2 regions of the Ilyobacter polytropus DSM 2926 genome follow, and region 1 is predicted to be linked to the other one. Evidence: riboswitches for the same ligand, from Rfam matches in the RefSeq annotation. Region 1 holds a riboswitch; the other holds the start of a gene.
The links. A riboswitch is a leader RNA that binds a small molecule or an ion and turns the genes downstream of it on or off. The one in region 1 is predicted to bind cyclic di-GMP.

Region 1 (9,356 bases):
TTAAACTTATTTTGAATAAGCTAATAGTATCAAAATTTTCTATGTAAATTAAGTAAAGAGGAGCCATCATAGAAAAAATCAATATAAAGAACAACAAAAATATTTTCAAAGAGTTTATAAATGCCTCTTTTAGATTTTTGACCCTAAAAAAACTCTTCTTACTCATGACGATCCCTCCAATCAATTTTTATTTTGAATATTATTCGTTTAGTATCAAAAAGATCCTCTTTTGAGTGTGCTTTTGTTGATGATACTGGAGATACTGCTTTGACGTTTTTCCAGATAAGCATTTAGCTCACATTTAGAACCATTAAGGACAATTGCAAAACGAATCAAGTTTTTTCTCTATTTAGTATAAAAAAAATTCTATAATTAGCATAACTAACCTTTTCGGAAAAGCTTTGTGTTAGGATAGAGAGAAAAAAATAGATTAACTAACTGCAACTTTCGCATAATAACCGACTTTCAAACTTTATATCGTAAAGCCTATAAGAACCAAGAGCTTCCATGAAAATACATATATCACTATTTCGCCATATATTTTTCAATAATTTTGGTGTATTATATAAATGAAGTTACTCAGTTATAAAAATACAAACTTTTGATTTTGAAAACCTCTTTACTTGCTAAGAAATAAATTCTGAAGGAGCTAACTTTATGGATTTAATTACTATAATAGAGAAGATAATTTCTTGGAAAAAAACCAGTATTTTTCGAAAGATACTGTTGATAGCCTTAATGGTATCTATTCAACTTTTTATAACTTTTATGATTTATAGTTCGGGGGGAACGAAAACAGCATTTGCATACTTTGTCCTTTTAATTGTCATATTAGGAGGATGCTTTTTTGGACCTATTGGAGGAGCTTTTTTAGGAATAACTGGTGGATTTTTCTTAGGCCCTTTTATGCCAGCTGATGCTACTCTCATGGTTATGCAAGAAACATTCGACTGGGGTTTCAGGTTTATTTTCTATGTAGTTGTAGGTTTTTTTTCAGGAAAAGGTATTAGATATCTTCTTGATATTATAGAGAACCTAAGCTCAGCCACTTTGTATCAACCTATTACGAACTTACCAAATAAAAAATATTTTGAGAAAATGGATATGAAGTGGGATTATCATGATCGTGTTGCAGTTATAAAGTTTGAAGAGTACTATAAAATGATAGAAAGTTATGGTGAGGATTATGCAAATGATTTTATAAAAAAAATATCCTCCATCTTTGTAGAAATCTTCAATGATGACAGAAGAATAGCTGATAGACCTAATGTATTTCATCTTGACGAAGATAAGCTTGCAGTTGTGTTCTCGGAATTAGAAACTAAAGATAATTTTAAAAATGTGTTTAAAAGAATATATCGTTCTATAAAATCGAAAGAGCTTAATCACTTTCCAGGTGTGTTTATAGGAATAAGCGAATGCAATGAGAGTAATACTAAAATTATTCAGAATGCTGAAACAGCAAGAAGGTCTGCCAGGAAAGATCTAAAGCTTTATAAGATATATTCTCCTAAATTAAGTGAAAAATCTAATGAAAATTTTGACCTTTCAATGGAGATTCCACGAGCTTTAAATGAAAGACAGTTCTTTTTATGTTATCACCCCAAAATAAACCTTAGATCTGGAGAGGTTGAAGGAATAGAGGCTCTAATAAGATGGAACCATGCTGAAAGAGGATTTATTGCACCTGATAATTTCATTCCTCATATAGAAAAGACCTCAATGATAAATAAGGTTACTGAGTGGGTATTGAAAACTTCTTTTTCAGAAATAAAAAATATGGAGAGTGAAAATATAGATGTGAACGTATCTGTCAATATTCCACTTAAAATACTAGAAAATCCAATAATAGTGAGATATCTTAAGTCTTATAAAAAAAAGCAACTTCCCCTTCAAAAATTAGAGTTAGAAATTCTTGAAAGAGATAATGTAGAAGATTTTGAGATCACTGCATCGGCAGTAAAAACTTTAAAAAAAATGGGTATTTCTTTTTCACTAGATGACTATGGAACAGGCTACTCCACACTGTCATATATGCAGAATCTACCATTTGATAAAATAAAAATTGACAGAATGTTTATAAAAGACATAGAAACTAACGGCAACACCAGAGAGATTGTTCGTTCAACAATTGGTATAGTACATATTTTGGGCATGGAAGTTGTAGCTGAAGGTGTAGAGACAAAAGAAACAGTTGAGATTTTAAAAAATATGGGATGTGATTACGCTCAAGGATATTATTATACGAAACCTCTTGCATATAGAGAGTTTATAGATTGGCATAAGAAATATAAAGCTTCTGAAGTATAATTTAAGTTCTTTTATTAAAAAAATCATTGCCTTTAGAAACCCTAATGTAGGGTTTCTTTTTTATGTTGTCTAATTTATTTCTATTATTTAAGTGCATAAGAACCATTTTCAAGAGAGTATAATTCCCTCTATGTTTACAACTTCGAATTTTAGTGAAAAGAAAAGATTGGACATTTCAGTGCAACCAATACCTTTATTTTTTTTAACATCATCGATATCAATATCTAAAAGATTTCCCTTTTTAAAACTTTGTAATGTGCAATTTCTACATTTCTCCGAATTAGGATTGTGGCACCCGTAACCTTTTAATAATAGTTTACTGTTTTTAATTAGGTATAAAATTTTCACCTCACTATTAAAATCTTTTGGAAAATTAATGTTTAAAACCATCGATACCTCCTTTTTTTATCATATTACGTGTGTTGTGTATGGAAAAAAGTTTTCTATAAACTGCTAAATTGAAATGCATGACTTTCTTTAAACTGTTATTTGAATTTTCTTTAATTATAAGATTAGTATAGTTAGATTTTTCTAGCTTTGAGAATTAACTAAAAATGTCGAAATAAAAAAGCATAGCTTACCTAGCTATGCAAAAAATAGAAAAACCCTTTTTTCTGCAACTGGCTACCATTTTAAAGGCCCTATAGCTTTGCGTCCTAACGTTTCCATTAGTTTGCCAAATAATTCACTTGAAAGATATCTTCTTTGTTTTATATCTTTTCCTTTTTTATAACTACATATTTTAGTAATTTAATTGCACAAAGGGTTTTTACTGATATTGCAGTCAACATTTCAAAATCGAATTATTTTGAACTTTTGTGCTTTACAAATAAAAAAAGCCAGACACGGTAGATGTCCAGCTTAGAATTTTGGGGTGGCAGCCATCTTGGGGAGATGGCTGCCGGCTAATACTCTTGTTTGAATTGGAAAAGTTTCGACGTCAATTATTTTAGCATAAAATTATAATGTGATAAACCTACCTTTTAGCTATACACTTATTGTATATAATTTTGTGAGTTAAAAAATCTCAATATAATTACAAAACCCCAGGAAATTATACCTGAGGCTTCGATAAGTGGGAATCTTTTAGGGAAAAAATCATCTTAGAGATTTGAAGACTAAATCATAATTGATTCAATATTAACTTAACATTAAATAGTATTTTTCCTTTTTTTTAATAACGAATGTAACTATATTTCTCAGGCAAAAAATTTCCATGTAAATTTTTATGTGGATATAAATTCAGCTTTAAACGGTTTTTAACAAATTATTGGACAAGAAAAAAGGTTGTTGTTGTGAAATAGTCTCAGTTAGTTTCAGAGGTTCTATAGAGACTATAAAATCTATCTAGAGTAGCTATTGAATGTTAGATTGAATGGTTAAATATTATGTATAGGGTATACTTTTTAATAAAAAAATGTTATACTCGTATTTATAAAACTATATTAATAGCAAACCATTGGAAACGATGGGACGCAAAGCTATAGGGCCTTTAATGTGGCAGCCAGTTACCAAAGAAGAAAATTCTTTGTCCACTATTTAGAGTATGGGTTTCTTGCCATATTTTTTTTATTTTTTGTGAAGAATTATAATTTAAAAAAATATTGATAACAGGATTTGAAGTAGGTAGAGAGATGAATATAATAAGAAAAGCCTTCGTTTCATTATATGTAAAAATTGCATTAGGAATATTAGTGGCAGTAACTTCTGCAATTTTTTTGGTTTCATATCTTCATAATGATTTTATTTTTAATTACATAGATACCACTACTGAAAATCAAATTTGTTCTATTTTAGACAGTGCAAATATCTCAAGTTCAATCTTTATTCAAAACGGAGAGTTTAATGACCTTCAGAGAATGGTGGAAAAGATTGCCTCCCATAACTTCATAAAAGAAGTTAAGGTCTACGATAAAAATAAAAAAATTATAGCTTCAGGTACTGGCTATAAAGGTGATGATAATTCAGGGAGTAAAATTTTAGACGAGCTACTAAATGGACAAATACTTGAATATAAAAAATCAAACTTTTCTGAAAATGTCTTCGATATGGCTATTCCAATAAATGAGGTTGGATATAGCAGCATACAAGAAAATGGAATAATTGGAGTCCTTTGCATAAAAGTTGATCTTGGATCTGTAAAAGGCTTTTTTAAACATTTACATTATGATTTTCTTAAAACTATTTTTACAATAGGAGCATTATTTTTATCTGGCATTATTAGTTTGTTATCATTTAAATTATTCACTCCAATTTCAAAGCTTTACAAGGCGGCTCAGGCCATCTCAGAAGGTGATTATAGGCATGTTGTAGATGAATATAGTGAAAGAGAGTTTTATCCTATAATTAAGGGATTCAACAATATGACGGAAAAAATAAGAACAAGAGACGAAGAATTGAAATCACTTCATAAAAAATTGGAAGATCACAATGAACACCTGGAAACTATTGTAACTGAAAGAACAAGTGAATTGAAATTAACGCAAGACATCACAATCAGAAGTCTTGCCAACTTGGCCGAAACTAGAGATAACGAGACAGGAAGTCATATTTTTAGAACTCAGCATTATGTAGAGACACTGGCAGAATATCTTAAGGAAAATCCAAAATTTTCAGAAGAACTAATGTCAAAAAATATTGAATTGATGTTCAGATCTGCACCGCTGCACGATATTGGAAAAGTAGGAATACCAGATAACATTCTCTTAAAACCCTTTGGTCTCACAAAAGAAGAATTCGAGATAATGAAAAAGCATACTACTTACGGCAAAGAAACTATTGAAAAATCTGAAAAATTTATTGGAAATAAGTCATTATTGTCTTTTGCTAAGGAGATTGCATTCTCCCACCATGAAAAATGGAACGGTTCAGGTTATCCAGAAGGTTTGGTTGGAGAAGAGATTCCATTGTCAGCTAGGATTATGGCAATAGCGGACGTATATGATGCATTGGTCAGTCAAAGACCGTATAAAAAAGCATTCACCCATGATGAGGCAGTTAGAATAATATTAGAGGGAGACGGCAGAACTTCTCCAGAACATTTTGATCCCGACATACTAACTGCATTTTCTAAAATTCATCATAAGTTCGATGAAATCCATAAAAAACATCCTGATGAAGAGTAAAAACAGTTAAAATATCAACAATATAAAGTGATATATTTTGATTTAAAAAGGGATTCCAGTTGGAATCCCTTTTTAAATTCATAGTTTAATTCAAATCTACAACACGAAATTCTCGATATATATTTTTTAAATACGAGCGCCAACACTGACTTTTGTAATTTGGTCATTCTAACTTCTTGTAAACGGCAAAGAAATGAGGAACAGGTGGTTCTTGGGTATCATCATAAGCTTCAAAACTCTCTTCCCTTAGGCCACATCGTATAAAACCGTCTATCTCGTCTTTATCAAGAGGAAGTGGGATGTCATCTTCCTGTTCTTCCTTAAGACGACTTCTACACGAGACAAGAATGTATCCCTGCGGAGCCAGTAGAGAGACCATTGCATCTCTTGCTTGTACTCTGTACTTACCTGGTAAAACTTGGATTGTATTACACTCGTAAACAAGATCAAAACTTTCAAACCATTTTGAAGGGTAATCAAAAAGATCAGCTATAAGATATTTTACTTTGGTATATGGATAACGTTTTTTACAAAGACGTATTGCTTCAGGAGAAATATCAAAAGCAGTTACCTCATATCCCGCTTCACTCAAAGCTTCTGCATCATCTCCTACTCCACATCCAATAACAATTGCCTTAAGTTCTGTACTTTTAAAAGTATAAGTTTTTAACCATTTTAAAAGATAAGGATTGGGTTCAAGGTCTGCCCAGAAGACATCTCTATAATCTCCTTCTGCATCGGTATAAATACTATCAAACCAATCAGTAGGTCTATCTTGATCTTGGTAAGATTTGACAATTTTTTTATATGCAATGGGATCAAACTTTTTCATGCTTTTTTACCTCCTGCATTTGATGCAATATTTTTATATACAACTCAAAAGGTAGGTTATTAAGCCTACCTTTTGAGTTGTAAAGGAATTTTTTGGAGAAAGTCATTCACAACAGTGATTAAAACTGATACGTCTAAAATAGCCTTCTGAAAATTAAAAAAAATCCTTTTAAAAGATCAATACTTCAATATATTAGCCGATAATATTATTTATGATGATAAGGGATTCCTTTGGAGAGAGTTTCTAGACTTTGATTTATTAGAGGATTTAAAGTTAAATTTAGTATAATTTTACGGGTAGGTTAATTTAAAAAATAAAAGTCAGGAGGTTAAAATGAAAGAGTGGAGATGTAAAAAATGTGGACACGTTTATGAGAATATGGATACTCACATCAGAGATGGTCTGCCTAACGGAAGTATGCTTGCTACTATCGACATGCTAGATACTGAAGAAGGTCTTGATGATATTCCTTTTGAAGAATTGCCAACAGATTGGGTATGCCCTGTCTGCCAAGCTTCAAAAGATGAATTTGAGGCGATAGAGAAAGAAAAAAAAGCTCCTGAATCTGAAAAATGGCTTTGTAATCCATGCGGATATGTTTACGACCCTAATATCGGAGATACAGATCACGATATCCCTATAGGGACTGAGTTTAATGACCTTCCTGATACTTGGGTATGCCCTCTTTGCGGTGCGCCTAAAGAGGATTTCAGTGTTATTTAATCATGAATTTAAGCAGATTATACAACATTTTAATTTTGAATAAATAGATTAGTAGAGTAATATTACTGGTGGTTATAGACCTAAATAAGGAGGAATAAATATGTCTTATAGAATTAATGAAGATGAATGTATAGCTTGTGGTGCGTGTGAACCAGTATGCCCAGTAGAGTGCATTTCTGAGGTAGAAGGTGGAAAAAGAAGAATCGACGAAGCTGTATGTATTGATTGTGGTGCTTGTGCAGGTGTTTGTCCTGTTGATTGTATCGCTCCAGTTGAATAATTCTTAATTATAACTTAAATCTAGAGGAGGAAATAAATGTCAATGTTCTGTTATCAATGTCAGGAAACAGCTATGAATAAAGGATGCACAATCAGAGGAGTCTGTGGAAAAACTCCTGAGACAGCTAAACTTCAAGATCTTTTAATTTATACTGCAAAAAGTGTAGCGTCTTACTGCTCATTATTGGATGGGAAATATGAAGTACCTAAGGAAGCATATGTCTGGGTTGTAAATTCTTTATTCATGACTATAACTAACGCTAACTTTGATGATGACGCAATTATCAAAGAGATAGAGAAAGGACAAAGCTGTAGGGAAACTCTTGAATCAAAAGCTAAAGAACTTGGTATTCAGGTGCCTGATAAATATCTTCAGAATTTAAAATTCACTGGTAAAGAAAATATGATTGCGTTTGCTGAAAATGTTGGAGTGTTAAGAACTGAAAATGAAGATATAAGGTCTCTAAGAGAGCTTGTGACATACGGATTAAAAGGGATGAGTGCCTATGTTGAGCATGCATCTAACCTTGGTAAAGAGGATATGGAAGTATATAAATTCATGGCAAAAGCACTGGCTGACCTTGATGATGAGAGCTTTGGACTTGACGGATTAGTGGCTCTTACGATGGAAGTTGGTAAACACGGAGTAACTGCCATGGCTCTTCTTGATGGAGCTAACACTGGTACGTACGGAAATCCAGAAGCTACAAAGGTTAATATAGGTGTTAGAAACAATCCTGGTATCCTTATATCTGGTCATGACCTAAGAGATCTAGAGCAGTTATTGGAGCAAACAAAGGGAACAGGAGTAGATATTTATACTCACTCTGAGATGCTTCCGGCTAACTCTTATCCTGCGTTTAAGAAATATGATAACCTGGTTGGTAACTACGGTGGTTCATGGTGGCACCAGACTAAGGAATTTATTTCATTTAACGGTCCAGTATTATTCACAAGTAATTGTTTAGTTCCTCCTAGAGGATCTGCAGCAGATTATCTAGACAGGATCTACACTACAAATTCAGCTGGAATGCATGGATGCGAACATATATTAAAAGATGCTGAAGGAAAAAAAGACTTCAGTAAAATAATAGAACATGCAAAAAAATGTGCATCACCTGTTGAAATAGAAAACGGAGCCATAGACGGAGGTTTTGCACACAATCAGATATTAGCAGTTGCTGATACTGTAGTAGAAGCAATAAAAGGCGGAGCTATTAAAAAGTTCGTTGTAATGGCTGGATGCGATGCTAGAATGCAGGATAGAAAATACTATACTGAATTTGCAGAGAAGCTTCCTAAGGATACAGTAATTCTTACTGCAGGTTGTGCAAAATACAGATATAATAAATTAAACCTTGGAGAAATAGGCGGAATTCCAAGAGTATTAGATGCAGGACAATGTAACGATTCATATTCTCTTGCTTTAGTAGCTATGAAGTTACAAGAGGTATTTGGATTAGACGATATAAATGATCTTCCTATAGTATATAATATTGCATGGTATGAGCAGAAGGCTTGTCTTGTATTACTTGCTCTTCTCCACCTTGGTGTAAAAAACATTCACCTTGGACCAACTTTACCAGCATTCCTTTCACCAGCAGTTACAAATGTACTAGTTGAGAATTTTGGGATTGCAGGAATAACTTCAGTAGAAGAAGATATGAAAATTTTTGGAATAGAATAAATTTTTTGACTTATTCGGATAAAAAAATTTAGGGGAAAATAGGAGGAATGAAAATGGAAAAATGGAGATGTAAACCTTGTGGCTATATTTATGATCCTGCAGTTGGTGATGAAGCTGGTGATATAAAGCCAGGTGTTAAATTTGAAGATTTATCAGAAGATTGGGTTTGTCCTTTATGTGGTGCACCAAAAGAAGATTTTGAAAAAGTTCAATAGGTAAAAAACTACTGAGTTAAATATTTTTTAGAAAACAGAAATAGAAAACCTGTGAACAAAACAATTTAATGTGTTTGTTTGCAGGTTTTTTTAGATAGGAATTTAACTTATGCTGTGTTAGGTAACATAAGTTACTGCTATAATTTGAGGTTAGGTTTAAAATAGGTAGTTAGATAGATTGTTTA
Region 2 (9,356 bases), on a different replicon from region 1:
TTGAAGTTTTTTCAGTAAAAAAATCCTTTCCAAATGTCTTGGGTATTACAGGTCTTATTTTCAATAACTCTTCTATTTCTTCACATCTGACTTTTAATTTTTTCCCGTCAGGATAATCAATTTTTAAATCCCCATAGACCTCATCGGTAGAAATCTGGACGAACTTTTTTCCTTCAGTGTATAGAGGATAGCCTTTTTCATCTGTTCCAAAAGACCAATGCTCCTTGGCAGCATCCAATAAAACTTGTGTACCCATTATATTGGTCTTAAGAAAAATGCCTGGATTTTCTATGCTTTTATCCACGTGAGATTCTGCTGCAAAATTGACTACATAATCAATATTTTCCTGTTGAAATATCTTTCCTACCATATCACTGTCGCATATATCTCCTTTTATAAAGCTCACCCTAGGATCTTCTAAATTATCTTTTATATTCTCAAGGTTTCCTGCATAAGTGAGCTTATCCAAGATTATTATATTTATTTTTTCATATTTTTTAAGCATATATTTTAAAAAGTTAGCCCCTATAAATCCGGCTCCCCCTGTAATTAAATAAGTTTTCACAGATCCCCTTCCTTTATCTCTTCAAAAAATCTATCTATGGAATTTTTCCATTGAGGCATTTTCTTTCCTGTAATTTTTTCTGCTTTTTGGTTAGAAAGCTTTGAATACCTGGGTCTTTTGGCAGGAAGATTGAATTTTGAAGTCTTTACTTTTAATAATTCACCCTTCCATCCAATTTTTTCCAATATATACTTCCCCTCTTCATACTTACTGGCTGTACCGGTATTAGACAAATGATAAAGTCCATATTTATCTGAATTTATAAGTTTCCAAGAGTATTCTGCTAAATCTTTTGCATAGGTCGGTGAAGATACCTGATCTTCTACCAGCTCTATTTTTCCTCTTTGTTGTGACCAGTTTATTACATTTTTGACGAAATTATTGTTTCCCGTACCAAATACCCAAGAGGTTCTTATGACAAAGATCTTGTCACAGGCAGTAAAAACACGTTTTTCTCCTTCTGCCTTTGATTTGGAATAAACACTCATCGGGTTAACAATATCAGATTCTGTATACGGTTTCTTTTTTTCTCCGTCAAATACAAAATCACTTGAATAGGTCACAAAAACAGCTCCTATTTTTTTAGATTCTAAGGCTAAGTTTTCAGGTGCCAGGCAGTTTACTGCGAAACAATTTTCCGGTTCCATTTCAGCCCTATCAACATCATTATAGGCGGCACAGTTTATTACAAAATCTATATTTTTCCCATCGAGAAAGTTTTTCACAGCATTTATATCTGTAATATCCATTTCCCTGTGTCCCGGGGCAATATACTCTACGCCGAGTTTTTTAAAGAGTTTCTGGAACTCACTGCCCAGTTGACCTTTTCCTCCTGTTAAAAGAATCATTTTGCTCCTCCTAAATACTCCTTAAAACTAGGCTGATCCATGTCTCTTTCTGACAAAATCAGATTTTCTTCCTCTAATCCAAATTCTTTAAAGGGCCATTTTATGCCGATATCAGGGTCATCCCAGTTTATACCTGAATCAAACTCAGGATAATAAAAATCAGTGCATTTATACTGTATCTCTGTATCATCATCCAAGGTTAAAAAACCATGGGCAAAGCCTTCTGGTATATAAAAAAGCTTTTTGTTTTCCTGGCTTAGAATTAAACCATGCCATACACCAAAAGTCGGACTTTTTTTCCTCAAATCAACTGCCACATCCCATATGCTTCCTCTTGTTACCCTTATTAACTTTCCCTGAGAATGCTCTTTCTGAAAATGAAGTCCTCTCAAAACTCCTTTTTTTGATTTTGAGTGATTATCTTGAACAAATTCTAAGTTAAAACCTAGTTTTTCAAAATATCTCTTGTTGTATGTCTCCATGAAAAAACCTCTCTGGTCACTTAATACAACTGGGTCTATAATTATCAAATCTTTTATTTTCGTTTCTGTTATTTTAAATTTTGTCATTATTTATCCTCGTTTCTAATCTATCCTTATTTATAAGTTTTAGAAGATACTCACCGTAATGGGACTTCATAAGGGGCTTGATCTGATTTCCCAATTGTTCTTTGGTAATCCAGCCGTTATTGTAGGCAATCTCTTCTAGACAGGCGATCATAACTCCCTGTCTGGCTTGTATTGTTTTTACAAAGTTAGCTGCATCTAGCAAGGCATCATGAGTTCCTGTATCAAGCCAGGCCATACCTCTTCCTAGATTTGATACTTTTAGCTTTCCTTCTTTGAGATACATTTTGTTTAACTCTGTTATTTCTAACTCATTTCTTTTAGAGGGTTTTATTCTTTTGGCTTTTTCCACAACTGTATTGTCGTAAAAATAAAGTCCTGGAACTACATAATTTGATTTGGGGTTTTTAGGTTTTTCTTCTAATGAAACTGCCCTTCCCATTTGATCAAATTCTACAACGCCGAAAGATTCAGGATTATTTACATAATAACCAAAAATAGTGGCTCCATTTTTTATAGATGCAGCCTCTTTCAACATACCTGTGAGACCATGCCCATAAAATATATTGTCTCCTAGAACAAGGGCACAAGGTTTATTTCCTATAAACTCTTCTCCTATTATAAAGGCTTCTGCCAGGCCATTGGGTTCTTGCTGAACAGCGTAGGATATTTTAAGGCCGTAGTTAGAACCATCACCTAACAACTCTTTAAATACAGAAATGTCTCTCATCGTTGAGATGACAAGTATCTCCCTTATGCCAGCTAGCATAAGTACCGATACTGGATAATATATCATAGGCTTATCATAAACAGGTATTATCTGTTTTGATATGGATTTAGTTACTGGATACAATCTTGTTCCTGTCCCACCAGCAAGTATAATTCCTTTCATAATTCCCTCCGAAAATCTGACTTATTTCAAATCTGGCATTAAATTATTAAGTGTCACTCTATATGAATAATTGTACATTAACTGAAATTATCTGTCCAATTAATTCTAATAGTCGGCTAGTATAAAAATAAAAATCCTTTCTGAAGCCATAGTTCAGCGCAGCAACATTTATTAGATTAGCTATTCAGAATGCCGATTCTATTTCGGTTTTATATTAACCACAAAAGTAATTGTTGCTGAAACCATAACCCAGCTATGCCACAAATGGGAATGCCAGGAATGATGTAAAACCAATTCTTTTCTACGGCACAGAGACCCGATATGGGCTTTGTTTTACGTTAGACAAAATTTGATAAAAAAAACCAAAATGATAGCAAAAATACTGTGTCTAACATGGTTTTTTTCATCATTATATGCTATAATTATTTGAAATATATTAAAAAAAATATCGGCAAACCATTGGAAACAATGGGACGCAAAACTATAGGGCCTTTAAAATGGCAGCCAGTTCCCGAGGAAAAATTCTTTGTCCCTTTTTTAAAGTATGGATTTCTTTCCATACTTATTTTATTTTTGAGGAGATTTTTAGCTATGAAGAAAACTGTCTTATTATTTTGCTTTTTAATAGTTCTATTTACCGGATGTAAAGCTTACAAAGAACCCATAAGGATTTCCATTAATGGCTGGCCCCCCTGTGAACTATGGTATATAGCACAAGAACAAGGATACTTTGAAGACATCCCTGTTGAGATTATAAGATTTTCAACCTGGTCAGACTCCATAGCTTCTCTTTATGCTGGAAAAACAGACTTGACACATTCTACTTATTTGAACACAATGCGAAATCATAATAAAGGCGAGAATGGAAAAATAATACTCACTACCAGCCGTATAGACGGAGCAGACGGCCTCGTAGTAAAAAATTATATTAACGATTTAAAAGAACTAAAGGGTAAAGAAATAGCTGTAGAGGTAGCTACCGATGAACATTTTTTGTTGTACAAAGCCTTGGAAAAAATAGGGATTTCGGATAAAGATGTAAAGATTATCTCCACCACATCTGAAAAAGCGATGAAGCTCTTTGTAGCTGGCGAGGTGGATGCATGCTTCACCTATGACCCCTTTATGAATCAGGCTGCTAAAAATGGAAATGGAAGGGTGGCAATAACTACAGAAGATATCGATGGATACAACGATGCTATTATAGCTAAAACTAAGACTTTAGAAAAAAGACCTGAAGATTATAAAGTCCTCATAAATGCATGGTATAAGGCACAGGAATATGTCATAAATAATCCAGATGAAGCCTATAAATTAATGGCCTCTAAAGAAAATATGTCTGTAAAAGAGTTTCAGGCTTTTTATAATAGCTTTTATTTTTTTACTCCTAATGAAAATAAAACAATGTTTTCTGCTGGAGTATTAAAAACCCATATAAATGAACTAAATGAATTTTTACTTAAAAACAACCTCTTGCAAGATCCAGTAAATGCCATAGATATTTATTCTGAAGAAATAATCAATAATATTACAGATTGAATTCAACTTTAGATTTTCAAAAAAATAATAACAGGTGAATAAAATGAATATAATAAGGAAAAATTTTATAAAGTTTTGTCTAAAAATCATCTTAGGGATAGCTATCACAATGACTGCTGTATCTATCTTAGCATCTTTTCTGTACCAAAATTTATTCTATGATTATATTCAAACGAATACAGAGAAAGAAATCTCTGCTATACTGGACAGTGTAAATTTATCAAGTTCAATTTTGATGCAAAACAATGACTTCTATGATCTTCAGCGTATGACGGAAAGTATAGGGGCTAGTGGTTTTATTAAGGAAATTACAATCTATGATAAGAATAAAAATATTATCGCTTCAAACATAATTTTTAATGAATCTGACGGTTTGCATACTGAAAATTTAGATAATCTTTTCAGTGGCAGAAAGCTTAAATATATAAAATCTGATTTTTCTAGCGACACTTTGGTCATGGCCATTCCAGTTAATGGAAGTAGGTATAGCATAATAAATAATAACGATATCACAGGAGTTATTTATATAAAATCCGATATTGGTTCTATAAAAGGACTTTTAATGAATTTAAATAATTCTTTTCTTAAAACAGAATTTATAATAGTAATACTGCTTTTGCTTTGTATTATTGGGATAGTGACCTTTAGCCTTTTCATTCCCGCCTCAAAACTCTATAAGGCGGCTCAGGCAGTTTCAGAAGGAGACTATTCCTATCACGTAGATGAATCTAAAGGAAGGGAATTTTACCCTTTAATCAAGGAATTCAATAACATGACCAAAAAAATAAAAACAAGAGATGAAGAGTTAAAATTACTTCATGATAAATTAAAAGGTCATAATGAAAATCTTGAAATTAAAGTAAATAAGCGAGATATGGAGTTAAAACTTACCCAGGATATCACAATTAGAAGTCTGGCTTACCTGGCCGAAACCAGGGATAATGAAACAGGAAGTCATATTTTCAGGACCCAGCACTACGTTGAAACACTGGCTGAATATCTTAAAGACAATCCAAAATTTTCTAAGGTGCTCACCCAAAAGAATATTGAGTTGATGTTTAAATCAGCTCCTTTACATGATATTGGAAAAGTAGGTATATCAGACAGCATTCTTTTAAAACCTAGCGGCCTCACAAAAGAGGAATTCGAAATAATGAAAAAACATACAATTTATGGCAGAGAGACCATCGAAAAATCTGAAAAATTCATTGGGAATAAATCATTTCTGTCTTTTGCCAAGGAGATTGCTTATTCTCACCACGAAAAATGGGACGGATCAGGATATCCAGAAGGACTTTCTGGAGAAGATATCCCTTTATCAGCCAGAATAATGGCCATCTCAGATGTCTATGATGCCCTTGTCAGTAAAAGACCATATAAAAAAGCATTTACCCACGAAGAAGCTGTCAGAATAATTTTAGAAGGAGATGGAAGAACTTCTCCTGAACATTTTGACCCTGATATACTCTCCGCTTTTTCTAAAATACACCATAAATTCAACGAAATCTATAATAATCATCCTGATGGTGAATAACTATATTAAGTTAAAAAAGGGTTCCACATGGAACCCTCTTTTAACTTACAAGCAGAGATTGCTCTTCTAATAGCTCTAAAAATTTTTCAACTAGGCAAGGATCAAATTGTGTACCTGCACAACGTTTCAATTCTTTTTCCGCCTCTTTTTGATTCATTTTTCTTTTATAGGGGCGGTCACTGATCATTACGTCATATGAATCTAATATAGAAATTATTCTAGATTCATATGGAATTTTTTCACCCTTAAGTTTATTGGGATATCCTTCTCCATCCCATCTCTCATGGTGTCCTAATATTCCTTCTGCCAGATGGGATATTTCTGGGCATGATTTTGCTATTCTGTATCCTATTTCAGAATGTTTTTTTACTTGTTCCATCTCTTCTAAAGTTAACTTGCCAGGTTTTGAAAGTATCTCTTTAGGTATGGCAACCTTTCCTATATCATGTAATGTTGCGATGGCAACCAGCTCTTCAATCTTAGAATTTGACAATTCCAAAACTTTTCCAAATTTTTTACACAGTTTAATCATTCTTCCACTGTGCTCATCTGTTTCAAAACTATTTTCATATAAAGTAGTCTTTAGAGAAGTTATTATAGAGTTCCTCATGCTTTTACCTGACATCAATTTATTTTTATACATTTTGTCTTCTGCAGTTTTTAAAATCTCCCTGAGATCCTGAGATTCATCATTCTTTGTAGCTTCACCAAGTGAGATACTTATCTTAAAAGGCAGCTCATCATATTTTTCACACTCATTCATTATTCTGTCACATACTTTTTGGACATTAGTTTCTGTAACTGTGGGAAGTAAAATTACAAACTCATCTCCACCCCATCTAGAGATGATATCTTCTTTGCGACATGATTTTTTTATACACTCTGCTGCTGCCTTTAGCAGTTCATCTCCGATATAGTGACCAAAAGCGTCATTAGAGAGTTTTAGTCCATTTACATCACCGACAATAATACTTATTGGAAGCTGTCTCTTTGTGTCGAGTCTTTTCATCTCCTCTTCAAAATAACCCCTGTTATATAATCCTGTCAGACTATCATGAAAGCTTAAATATCTTATTTTTTCTTCTGAGAGTTTTCGCTCTGTTATATCTCTAAAAATTACTAAATAAGCCTCTTTACCCCTATACTCGATAGTCCCTGAGCTCAATTCTATATATATTTTTTCCTTATCTCTATTCAAGAATACTATTTCCGACTTCCCTGTAAAGCCGCTGTCCATGTAATTCCTAAACTCATAATCACTATCTGAAGATATATTATTCATAACAGAGTTTCCTTCTAGCTCAGAAACAGTGTAATTCAATATCTTTCCCAAGGGAGGACTTACATACTCAAATACCCCATCTTTTATAATGGCTATCCCGTCATTTGCCTGCTCGACTACTGTCCTGTATTTTTCCTCACTTAATCTTAGAGCATCTTCAGCTGCCTGTTTTTCTCTCACAACTCTTTGCTTATCGAGAGCTCTCATAATTATCAAGACCAGTTCATCATACTCTATAGGTTTATTTGTATAGTCAAAAGCTCCAAACCTCAAGGCCTGAACTGCTGTCTCTATTGCCCCGTGGCCAGTGCTTATTATTACTTCTATCTCAGGATAGTTCTTTTTTATTATTTGCAAGACTTCCATTCCGTCCATTCTCGGCATTTTTATATCTAATATTACTACCTGGATATTTTCATGTTCTTTTTCAATGACCTCAAGACCGTGAATTCCGTCCTCGCCTAAAAGAACCTCGTAATCATCTAGCATAAGAAGTTTTTTCAGACCTTCTCTGATCATTTTTTCGTCATCGATTACAAGAATTTTATTCTTCATTATCTTCCCCTTCCGTACTTATAGGCAACTTAATGGACAGAGTTGTTCCCTTTCCTTCCTCACTGGAAACATCTATTCGTCCCTTATGACTTTCTATTATCCCATAACTTATGGAAAGACCTAGCCCAGTTGCTTTACCCACTTCTTTGGTAGTATAAAAAGGTTCGAATATCTTCTCTTTTACTGCCTTAGACATCCCTATACCATTATCAATTATATCAATACACGCCCATTGATTCACCAATGAAGTTTTCATTTCTATTTTTTTTCTCCATACATGAAGTTTATTGTGATCAGAAATCTCTTTTTGAGCCAAAGCATCCTTAGCATTAGACAGGGCATTTATTACGATCTGTTCTATCTGATAAGGTTCTCCAATTATTTGTGGGATGTTAAGGTCAAAATTCCGTATAAGTTCAATATCATTCAATCTTAGCTGTTCTTCCATGAGGTTCAGCGCATTTTCAGCACTTTCATTTACATTAGTTGGCTTAAACTTCTGGAGATCCTGTCTGGCAAAGGTTCTGATATGAACTATAACCTTGGACATCCTTTTTATGAGCCCCTCTATATTCTCAATTGTTTCATCTATTTCAGTATCACTCAAAAGATCCCTTTGCTTTAATTTTTTCATATTGGTAGTGCATAGAGACATCCCTGCCAAAGGTTGGTTCAGCTCATGGGCCAATCCTGCTGCCATCTCTCCTAGAGTAGCCAGTTTTGAAGTTTGAAAAAGCTGACTTTGAACTTGATTTATCTCTAAAGTTCTTTTCTCTATTCTTCTTTCTAATTCTTCGTTTATCTTTGAAACTATCTGGGAGTTTATCTTGAGTTCCCTGTCACGATAGAGTTGATTCCTGTAGAGAATTATTCGTTCAACTGCCTGTTCTATTGCTATTAGCACTTCGTCTAGGTCGATGGGTTTACGCAGATAATTTATCGCTCCCTTTCTAAGGGCGTCTATAGCTAGACTTTCATCTCCAAAACCGGTCATCATAATGACCTCGATATCCTTCTGGAACTTTTTGACCCTTTCTAGTAGCTCTATACCACCCATAACTGGCATCTCTATATCTGCTATCAGAATATCTATTTTGTTATTATTTATTATCTCTAGGCCCTCTTTCCCGTTGTTTGCTGTAAAGACTTCATATCCCTCTTTGGTTAATATTCTAGACAATCTTTTGGTGGCATTTTTATCATCATCTACTAGCAGGATTGTGTGCCTGTAGGTAAGGTCGGCATTTTCAGTTATTTTTTCCATTGCCCGGCCTATAGAGGTATTGAGTTCCTCATAATTTATGGGCTTTTCCAGATAATCTATGGCGCCTCTTCTGAGAGCCTTTATAGCTTTATCCTGGGAACTGTATCCTGTGATTATTATTACTTCCACAGAGGGCCATTTTGATTTTACTTTCTTTAGCATATCAAGTCCATCAATATCTGGCATAAATATATCTAAAAGTATAATATCGATTTTATTTTTACTCAGTATTTCTAGTGCGTCCTTTGAATTTCCAGCTATAAACGTAGGAAAAAAGTTTCTCTTCAGCTCTTTCTGAAGTTCACTGCATA

Region 2: linked by a shared signal. The riboswitch ahead of ILYOP_RS11850 (ABC transporter substrate-binding protein) and the one ahead of ILYOP_RS14440 (hypothetical protein) in region 1 are both predicted to bind cyclic di-GMP.

Annotation. Positions count from the first base shown of each region.
Region 1 covers NC_014634.1:4,221-13,576, forward strand. The annotation lists gene ILYOP_RS14430 (hypothetical protein) at 1-166, opposite strand, end outside; gene ILYOP_RS14435 (GGDEF domain-containing phosphodiesterase) at 658-2,310, shown strand; gene ILYOP_RS14440 (hypothetical protein) at 2,419-2,700, opposite strand; cyclic di-GMP riboswitch class I at 2,923-2,998, opposite strand; cyclic di-GMP riboswitch class I at 3,751-3,826, shown strand; gene ILYOP_RS15390 (HD-GYP domain-containing protein) at 3,945-5,435, shown strand; gene ILYOP_RS14450 (class I SAM-dependent methyltransferase) at 5,599-6,267, opposite strand; gene ILYOP_RS14455 (rubredoxin) at 6,601-6,990, shown strand; gene ILYOP_RS14460 (ferredoxin family protein) at 7,091-7,270, shown strand; gene hcp (hydroxylamine reductase) at 7,343-8,956, shown strand; gene ILYOP_RS14470 (rubredoxin) at 9,010-9,171, shown strand.
Region 2 covers NC_014633.1:413,236-422,591, reverse strand. The annotation lists gene ILYOP_RS11870 (dTDP-glucose 4,6-dehydratase) at 1-565, opposite strand, end outside; gene rfbD (dTDP-4-dehydrorhamnose reductase) at 562-1,413, opposite strand; gene rfbC (dTDP-4-dehydrorhamnose 3,5-epimerase) at 1,410-1,982, opposite strand; gene rfbA (glucose-1-phosphate thymidylyltransferase RfbA) at 1,969-2,871, opposite strand; cyclic di-GMP riboswitch class I at 3,312-3,387, shown strand; gene ILYOP_RS11850 (ABC transporter substrate-binding protein) at 3,463-4,410, shown strand; gene ILYOP_RS16205 (HD domain-containing phosphohydrolase) at 4,454-5,944, shown strand; gene ILYOP_RS15310 (HD domain-containing phosphohydrolase) at 5,985-7,781, opposite strand; gene ILYOP_RS15305 (response regulator) at 7,771-9,356, opposite strand, start outside.